Regions from separate parts of the Thioalkalivibrio sp. ALgr3 genome, predicted to be linked through region 1. Evidence: predicted binding sites of a transcription regulator. Region 1 holds the regulator's gene; the other holds the start of a gene.
The links. Region 1 encodes sigma-54, which starts transcription at its own class of promoters, with help from an activator protein. Its sites were predicted from a motif close to TGGCANGNTNCNTGCTT; they were not measured.
Positions count from the first base shown of each region.

Region 2: C998_RS0102115 (TorF family putative porin) is a predicted target of sigma-54. The motif match lies at 2,100-2,116, and genes of this name have one in related genera.

Region 1 covers NZ_KB897978.1:220,129-224,337, forward strand. Annotated here, with positions in the region: gene hprK (HPr(Ser) kinase/phosphatase) at 1-1,008, opposite strand, end outside; gene C998_RS0105350 (PTS sugar transporter subunit IIA) at 1,011-1,475, opposite strand; gene hpf (ribosome hibernation-promoting factor, HPF/YfiA family) at 1,480-1,818, opposite strand; gene C998_RS0105360 (RNA polymerase factor sigma-54) at 1,822-3,351, opposite strand; gene lptB (LPS export ABC transporter ATP-binding protein) at 3,436-4,176, opposite strand; gene lptA (lipopolysaccharide transport periplasmic protein LptA) at 4,173-4,209, opposite strand, start outside.
Region 2 covers NZ_KB897976.1:427,872-432,080, forward strand. Annotated here, with positions in the region: gene C998_RS0102100 (gamma-glutamyl-gamma-aminobutyrate hydrolase family protein) at 1-344, opposite strand, end outside; gene C998_RS0102105 (amidoligase family protein) at 361-1,356, opposite strand; gene folB (dihydroneopterin aldolase) at 1,501-1,863, shown strand; gene C998_RS0102115 (TorF family putative porin) at 2,172-2,954, shown strand; gene glnK (P-II family nitrogen regulator) at 3,029-3,367, shown strand; gene C998_RS0102125 (ammonium transporter) at 3,407-4,209, shown strand, end outside.

The sequences.
Region 1 (4,209 bases):
GCTGGGCCCGCCGATGTGGAAGGTGGATTCCTCCTGCTGATCCTCGCCCATCTGGCGCCGCTGGCGGGCGCGCAGGTCGTCCCCGGCGATGTAGCCCTGCATGTGCAGCAGGTGGTTGCGGACCGCGGCCTCGATCATGACCGCGATGTTGCGCCCCGGCGCCACCGGCAGGCTGATCAGCGGGATGCGCAGGCCGAGGATCTCGCTCTCGCCGCGGCGCCCGTTCAGGCGATCGTCCGGCACCGGCGAGGGCTCGTTGTGGTCGCGCAGATCGATGATCAGGCGCAGATACTTGCCGCCCTTGATCGCCGAGTCGCCATACATCGCGCGGATGTTGAGCACGCCCAGGCCGCGCACCTCGAGCAGATCCTGGAGCAGGGCGGGGCAGTGTCCACGCACGATATCGGGGGCAATGCGCGCGAACTCGGGGGCATCATCGGCGATCAGCCGGTGGCCACGCGAGATCAGCTCGAGTGCGACCTCGCTCTTGCCGACGCTGGAGGCCCCCGAGATCAGTACACCGATCCCGAGGATCTCCATGAACACCCCGTGGCGCACCTCGAAATGGGCGAGGCGCTGCTGCAGGAAATAGCGCAGCAGCGCGATGACTTCGTGCGAGGATGTGCGTGTGCACAGGATCACCGGCAGGGGGTCGTCACCTGTCTGCGGCATGCGCGGGAACGGGCAGGTGTCCTCGGCGAAGATCACCATGGTAGTACCGGTGCGGGCCATTTCCAGCACCAGGTGGTCACGCTGCTCGTCGGACAGGCCGGCGATGTAGCGGGCCTCGTAGTCGCCGATGACCTGGATGCGGTTGGGGCGGATCAGGTTCAGGTGGCCGGCCAGCGGCAGGTCGCCATCCCCGAATCCCAGGAGTTCGCGGTCGCCCGCGGCCTCCTCTCCGTGGACGTAGCGCAGGTCCAGACGGCTCCCCATCGCCCGCGTGAGCGCGGCGATGGTGATGTTGCTCGCGGTGCCGTCGGCTGCCGCTTCCGCCCGGTCGGCCATGGTCAGGTCTCGCCCAGGGCCCGGGTGAGGGCCTGCTGGACCCCCGCGCTGTCCGCGGCGCGCCGGATGCCGGCGAGGGTGTCCGGCTGCGACAGCCCGCGCGCGAGCTGGGCCAGCAGGTCCAGGTGTTCGCTGGTGGCCTCTTCCGGCACCAGCAGGGCGATCAGGATGTCCACCGGTTCGTGGTCCATGGCTTCGAAATCCACGCCCTGATCCAGACGCAGGACCGCGATGCGGGGCGTATCCAGCTCGGCGAGACGGCCGTGCGGGATCGCCACGCCATGGCCGAGCCCGGTGGAGCCCAGTTTTTCACGGGCCGACATGGCTTCGAACGCGGCACTGGCCGCCAGTCCGTCCGCGGCCCCGTCCACCAGCAGATCGGCGAGGGTTTCCAGCGCTCGTTTCTTGCTGGAGCAGTCGGTTTCCAGTCCGATGCGCTCCGGGGTGATGAGCTCGGCCGGATTCATCGGCTTACTCGGGTTGTTCGCGGTTGCGCTGGGCGCCCTCGGCGCGATGATGATCCTTGACCTTCTCCTTGTGCTTGATCAGCTGGCGGTCGACCTTGTCGATCAGGCCGTCGATGGCGGCGTACATGTCATCGTGGCTGGCCTCGGCGTGGATGTGGTTGCCGCTGACCTGCAGATTCGCTTCCGCCTTGTTGTGCAGCTTCTGCGTCTTCTCGTGGTTCAGCACCACGTGCACGTCGATCACCTTGTCGAAGTGGCGTTCCAGCTTCTGGAATTTCTCGTTGACGTAGTCGCGCAGGGCGTCGGTGATGTCGACGTGGTGTCCGGTGAGATTGATCTGCATGGGTCAGGCTCCTTTCGGTTTGCTTCCGGTCGGCATGGCGGCCATCTGGCGGCGCTCGCTGGAGGATGGCAGGTTCATGCCCTCCCGGTATTTGGCCACGGTACGCCGGGCCACGTTGATGCCCCGATCCGCCAGGATCTGGGCGAGGCGGGAATCGCTGAGCGGTTTGCCCGGCGTTTCCTCTTCGATGAGTTCGCGGATCATGGCACGAATCGCGGTCGCGGAGCATTCCCCGCCGTCGCTGGTGCCCACGTGACTGGAGAAGAAATACTTGAATTCGAACACCCCGCGGGGGGTGTGCATGTATTTCTGCGTGGTGACCCGCGAGATCGTGGACTCGTGCATCTCCAGGGCTTCGGCGATGTCGCGCAGGATCAGCGGCTGCATCGCCACCTCGCCGTGTTCCAGGAACCCCTGCTGGCGTTCGACGATCGCTCGCGCCACGCGCAGCAGGGTGTCGTTGCGGCTGTGCAGGCTCTTGATGAACCATCGCGCCTCCTGCAGCTGATCGCGCATGAAGGCGCTGTCGCGGGCATCGGAGACCTGGCGGACCATGCCGGCGTAGAGGTCGTTGATGCGAATGCGCGGGGCGATCTCGGGATTCAGGTCGACCTGCCAGCCCCGGTCGGTATGACGCACGTAGACATCCGGGACCACGTATTCCGGCGGTGTCTCGCTGATCTGGGCGCCGGGGCGCGGGTTGAGCGTGCGGATCAGGTCCAGCGCCGCGGCCAGTTCGTCGCCATCGCGTACGCCGCTCTGGCGCTGCAGGGCCTTGTAGTCACGCCGGGCAAGGGCGTCCATGCCGTGTTCCAGGAGCGCGCGCGCCGCCTCGCGCGAGGGCGCGTCCGGCGCCAGCTCGCCCAGCTGGACCTCCAGGCACTCGCGCAGATCCAGCGAACCGACCCCCAGCGGGTCGCAGTGCTGCAACCAGTGGCGTACGGCCTCGACCTCGTCGGTGTCGACGGGGGGGTCTTCACTCCGGCTGATGGTCTCGGCCAGGGTCTCGACGTCGCCCTCGAGGTAGCCGTCGCCGTTGATGGTGTCGATCAGGGCGGCGCCGATGCGCTGGTCGCGCGGGGTCAGGTGCGACAGATGCAGCTGCCACAGCAGGTGATCCTGCAGCCCGCCGCCGTCGTCGTCCGAGGTGTTCTCCAGCGGGTCGCGGTCGTCCGGACCGCGCGGGCTGGCGCTGGCGTCGTAGATGTCTTCCCAGCGGCTGTCGGTCACCAGCTCGTCGGGGATGATGTCCTCCGAGCCGCCGGCATCCACCGTTTCGCCGGTGCCGGCGGCGTCGCTGCCGCTCTCGCCGTCGTCGGTGTTCGCGTCGCTGTCGGTGTCCGCGGTGTCCCCCGCGTCGGCACCGAGTTCGTCATCCTCGGCCTGTTCCAGCATGGGATTGCTTTCCAGCGCCTGCTGGATCTCGGCCTGGAGCTCCAGCGTGGACAGCTGCAGCAGCCGGATGGCCTGCTGCAGCTGCGGCGTCATGGTCAGCGTCTGACCGAGCTGCAGATTCAGCCCGGGCTTCAGCATGAGTTGGGAAAGGCGTTGGTCACCATAAGTGAATAGTAATCCCTTGCTGCGGGCTTGTGCACCGCCCCGGTGCGGCGGTCGGTGTCACAGGCGGAAGTTTTCGCCGAGGTAGACCTCGCGCACGCGGGTGTCGGCCAGCAGTTCGTCCGGCGTGCCCGCGCTCAGCAGGTGCCCCTCGCTGAGGATGTAGGCGCGGTGGCAGATGCCCAGGGTCTCGCGCACGTTGTGGTCCGAGATTAGTACGCCGATGCCGCGTTCGGCCAGGTGGCGGATCACTTCCTGGATCTCGCTGACCGAGATCGGGTCGACCCCGGCGAAGGGTTCGTCCAGGCAGATAAACCGCGGATCACCGGCCAGCGCACGGGCGATCTCGGCGCGCCGCCGTTCGCCTCCGGACAACGCGATGCCGGGGCTGTGGCGCACGGTTTCGAGCTGGAATTCCTCGATCAGGGCATCGCCGATGCGGCGGCGCTCGTGGCGGTCCAGTCCGGGCCGCAGTTCCAGCACTGCCTGCAGGTTGTCCTGGACCGACAGGCGGCGGAAGATCGAGGCCTCCTGCGGGAGATAGCCCAGCCCGGCGCGGGCGCGTTCGTGGATGGGCGCCCGGGTGATGTCGCGCCCGCCCAGGGTGATGCGCCCGGTATTGGGCCGGATCAGGCCGACCAGGCTGTAGAAACAGGTGGTCTTGCCGGCCCCGTTGGGTCCCAGCAGGCCGACCACCTCGCCGGGCACCAGGTCCACGTCCATTGCGTCCAGCACGGTACGCTGGCCATAGCGCTTGCTCAGCTCGCGGGCGACCAGATGGGCGTCGGCCGCGGGCCTCATGGATCGTCCTCGCGTGGCTGCAGGCGGATGTGC
Region 2 (4,209 bases), on a different contig from region 1:
TTCTCCAGCCGGTCGCGCTCCGGGTCCAGCGATGACCTCTTCGACTGGAACAGCCGGCGCAGCAACCACAGCGCGGGATAGAAGGCGTAGCCGATCAGGCGCTGCGACAGGCGTTGCTCCGCCCGGCGGATGGCAGTGGTGTCAGGGCCCCCTGGCAGGGTTTCGCCATAAAGCCCGGGGTCGACGTCGGCCCCGCCGCCGACGATCAGCGCGTCGATGCGGCGGTTGCGGCGGGGGTGCCCGGGGCGGATGCGCAGGGGACGGCCGCCGGCCCGCCACACCGCCAGGGCGGTGAACAGCCACGCGGGCGTGCCGCCACGGTCCGGGCCGGTGACGGCGATCACCGGACGCTGCGGGCGCTCAGAACCAGGCACGCAGTCGCTGCATCCATTCATCGGTCCAGCGGCCAACTGCCTGGCCCGGGCGCTCCAGATACTCCCGCGCGAGCCGTTCCAGACGTTCGGGATGAGCGGCCAGCTGTTCCACTTCCACCCAGCCGTTCAGCGGGTGCGCCAGGCTCCAGGCCGGGTCGTCGATGCGGCAGTCCGGCAACCGGTAATGCAGGGCGGGACGCGGCTTGATCAGTTCGTGTTCCACCGGCGCCGCCGCAACGCGTTCGGGGTCCAGCTCCGCCAGTACCGGGAGCAGGTCCAGCGGACGGTTGCGCGTGGGGTTGTGCGCCAGCCAGGTGTCGATCAGCGATGCACGGTCCGGGGTGAAATCGGGATCGAGGATGTAGCGCACGAAGGCGCCCGGGAACGGCCGGATATAGGGCGACAGGCGGCGCGACAGGTCGATGGCCCCCGCCTGCGCGAGGATCTCGTACATGAGCACGAAGGCCCGCAGTACGGCCAGCAGCCATTCGGGCTCGCGGCTGTGGATCTCGATGTTCAGCTGCAGCCCGAACGCGTACAGCAGCGAGCGCTCGGTCCCCAGCGCGCCTTCCTGTTGCAGTGCGGCACGCACCCGGTCCAGTCGGGGCAGCTGCGCAGGTTCCAGGGGTGGCGCGACGATCTCGTGCGGGACCAGGCGCCCGGCGGCATCGGCCAGCCAGGCCTCCAGTGCTTCCTGGTCGCGGTCTTCCAGGTCGACCCCCAGGCGGGCCAGGTGCTCGCGATAGCCGCGGTCCTTGAGTACGCGGGCATCCAGCTCCAGCTGGAAATCCCCCGCGTCGCTGTCGCGGACATGCAGCACGAAGGCATGCTCGGCCTCGATTTGCCCGCCGAATTCGTCGATGATGGCGCGGGCCATCGTCTCCAGCGAGACGCCCGCCATCTCGATTTCCACGCCGACCCGGCGCAGGGCCCCCTCGGGGGTCCGGGTCCACGGCAGTGGCTGAAACGAAGTGGTGGACATGCGGCGGCTCTCCTGGCGACGCTGTTCGGTCGGACTGTCCGGGCATGGTAGCGCGTTGCGCCACGATCGCACGCCCCGGTGTACGCGGGCGGGGGCAGGCAGTACGATAAGCCCCTTCGCAACCCTGTGTCCCCGGTGTCCCGCATGGACCGTATCTATCTGCGCGATCTCGAAATCCCCGCCGTGGTCGGCGTCTACGACTGGGAACAGCGCATGCAGCGCCCGCTGCGCTTCGACATCGAGCTGGCGGCGGACACTCGCGTGGCCGCCCACTCCGGCGAGATCGAAGACACGGTTGACTACGAGGCCGTGGCCAACGCGGTGCGGGCCATCGTGACCCGCGAACCCCACATCCTGCTCGAATCCCTCGCCGAGGAGATCGCCGAGACCCTGATGGCGCAGTTCGGTTCGCCGTGGCTGCGCATTACCCTGGGCAAACCGGGCGCGGTGGCCGGGGTGCGCGAGGTGGGCATCACCATCGAACGCGGCTCGCTCGCCACCGACTGAGACCGAGCAGGCCCCGACCGACCGCCAGGACGCTTCCGCGCTTCCTGCTCCTGTTTCCCGCACAGATTTCCCGCACTGCTCCTTCCCGCGCGGCGCCCTTTCCGGTGGCGTCCCCGGCTCGTATTGCCCTCTTTTGGTGCGTCTGCACTTTGTGATTGCACCCGTTCGTGGCAATCACCCGTGGTTTGCCCGCAACAGCGTTGCATAAAACCGGATTTTGCCCCGTTTCACGTTTCTGGCACGCCCCCTGCAAGGAACGGGTGTCGACAAGCAGCGACATCCAGAAAACACGCAGAGGGAGTCAATCAATGAAGAAATTCGCCTATTCCGCCGTCGCCACCGCGATCCTGGCCGTCGGGTCCACCGGGGGTGTAGTCTTTACTTCCAGCGCGGCCGCCGAGGTGTCGGCCAATATCTCGATCGTGTCCGATTATGAACTGCGGGGCTTTTCCGAGACCGACGGAGGTGCCGCTATCCAGGGTGGTTTTGACTGGGAGCATGCCTCAGGCTTCTACATGGGCACTTGGGCATCTAATGTCGATTTCGGCAGTGCGTACGACGATGACGAACGTGTGACTGTAACGGACGACACCACTTACGAGCTGGATCTTTATCTTGGTTTTGCAGATTCATTTGATAACGGGTTCGGCTATGACGTGGGTTATGTCTACTACGCCTATCCGGATGCGTCTGTAACTACTGTTGACGAAGATGATGGGACGTCGTCCTCGTCTTCCGTCTCTTACGATTTCGGCGAGCTGGTCGGGTCGGTCAGTTATGACATGGACGTGATCGGCTTTTATGGCGGGATCCAGTGGGTAGTGACCGACAGCGCCTCGGAGTCGCTCCTCGAAAGCGACGACGTCTATTTCTACGGCGGCCTGGATGTGCCGTTCGCCGAGGTCTACAGCGCCGGTTTCATGGTCGGACGTCAGACGTACGACGACAGCGACAATGACGATTACACCCACTACTCCGCCAGCCTCGCCCGCGATGCCGGCGAGTTCGGCGAATTCAGCCTGAACCTGGCCTACGCCGATGTCGATGACGAAGACATGCGCGCCTGGGTGGGCTGGTCGAAATCCTTCTGATCGTTGAACCGGAAGCAAAACATCGTTGCGGGTCGTTGCCCCCCGGGCAGCGGCTCGCCGGAGAGGAGTCTGACATGAAGATGATTACTGCCGTGATCAAGCCGTTCAAGCTTGATGATGTGCGCGAGGCGATGTCCGAGATCGGTGTGCAGGGCATCACCATGACCGAAGTCAAGGGTTTCGGTCGCCAGCGCGGCCACACCGAACTGTACCGCGGTGCTGAATACGTCGTGGACTTTCTGCCCAAGGTCAAGCTGGAGGTTGCGGTGGATGACAGCCTGGTCGACCAGGTGATCGAAGCCGTTTCGAAGGCCGCGAGCACCGGCAAGATCGGGGACGGAAAGATCTTTGTCTCGCCGGTCGAGCAGGTCCTGCGAATCCGCACGGGTGAAACCGGAACCGAAGCGCTCTGAGCGCCCATCTCGGTCATTATTAGATGAGGTAATCCGAAAATGGATATCGAACAGCAAGTCGTCGAGGTGGCCTACGCCCTTGACACCTTTTACTTCCTGATGGCCGGCGCACTGGTCATGTGGATGGCCGCGGGCTTTACCATGCTCGAGGCCGGCATGGTGCGGACCAAGAGCGTGGCCGAAATCCTCACCAAGAACATCTCCCTTTATTCCATCGCCTCGGTCATGTACATGCTGATCGGCTACAACATCATGTACAGCGACGGGCTCACCTCGTTGATCCCGGGCCTGGGCTTCTTTATCACCGGTGACAACGCCGTGTCCGAGGTGCTGGGCAGCGGTGGCGACATCTACTACTCCGACCGCGCGGACTTCTTCTTCCAGGTGGTGTTCGTGGCCACCGCGATGTCGATTGTTTCCGGGGCGGTTGCCGAACGCATGAAGCTGTGGGCCTTCCTCGCCTTCGCCGTGGTCCTCACCGGCGTGATCTACCCGATCCAGGGCTTCTGGAGCTGGGGCGGCGGCATGCTGGACCAGATCGGCTATCTCGACTACGCCGGTTCGGGCATCGTCCACTTCACCGGTGCCGTGGCCGCGCTGGCGGGCGTTCTGCTGCTGGGGGCGCGCAAGGGCAAGTACGGCAAGGACGGCCAGATCAACGCGATCCCGGGCTCCAGCATGCCGCTGGCGACGCTGGGCGTGCTGATCCTCTGGCTGGGCTGGTTCGGCTTCAACGGCGGTTCCGAGCTCAAGGTGTCCGACGTTGAATCCGCGAATGCCGTGGCGGCCGTGTTCACCAACACCAACCTGGCCGCGGCCGGGGGCGTGATTGCCGCGCTGAT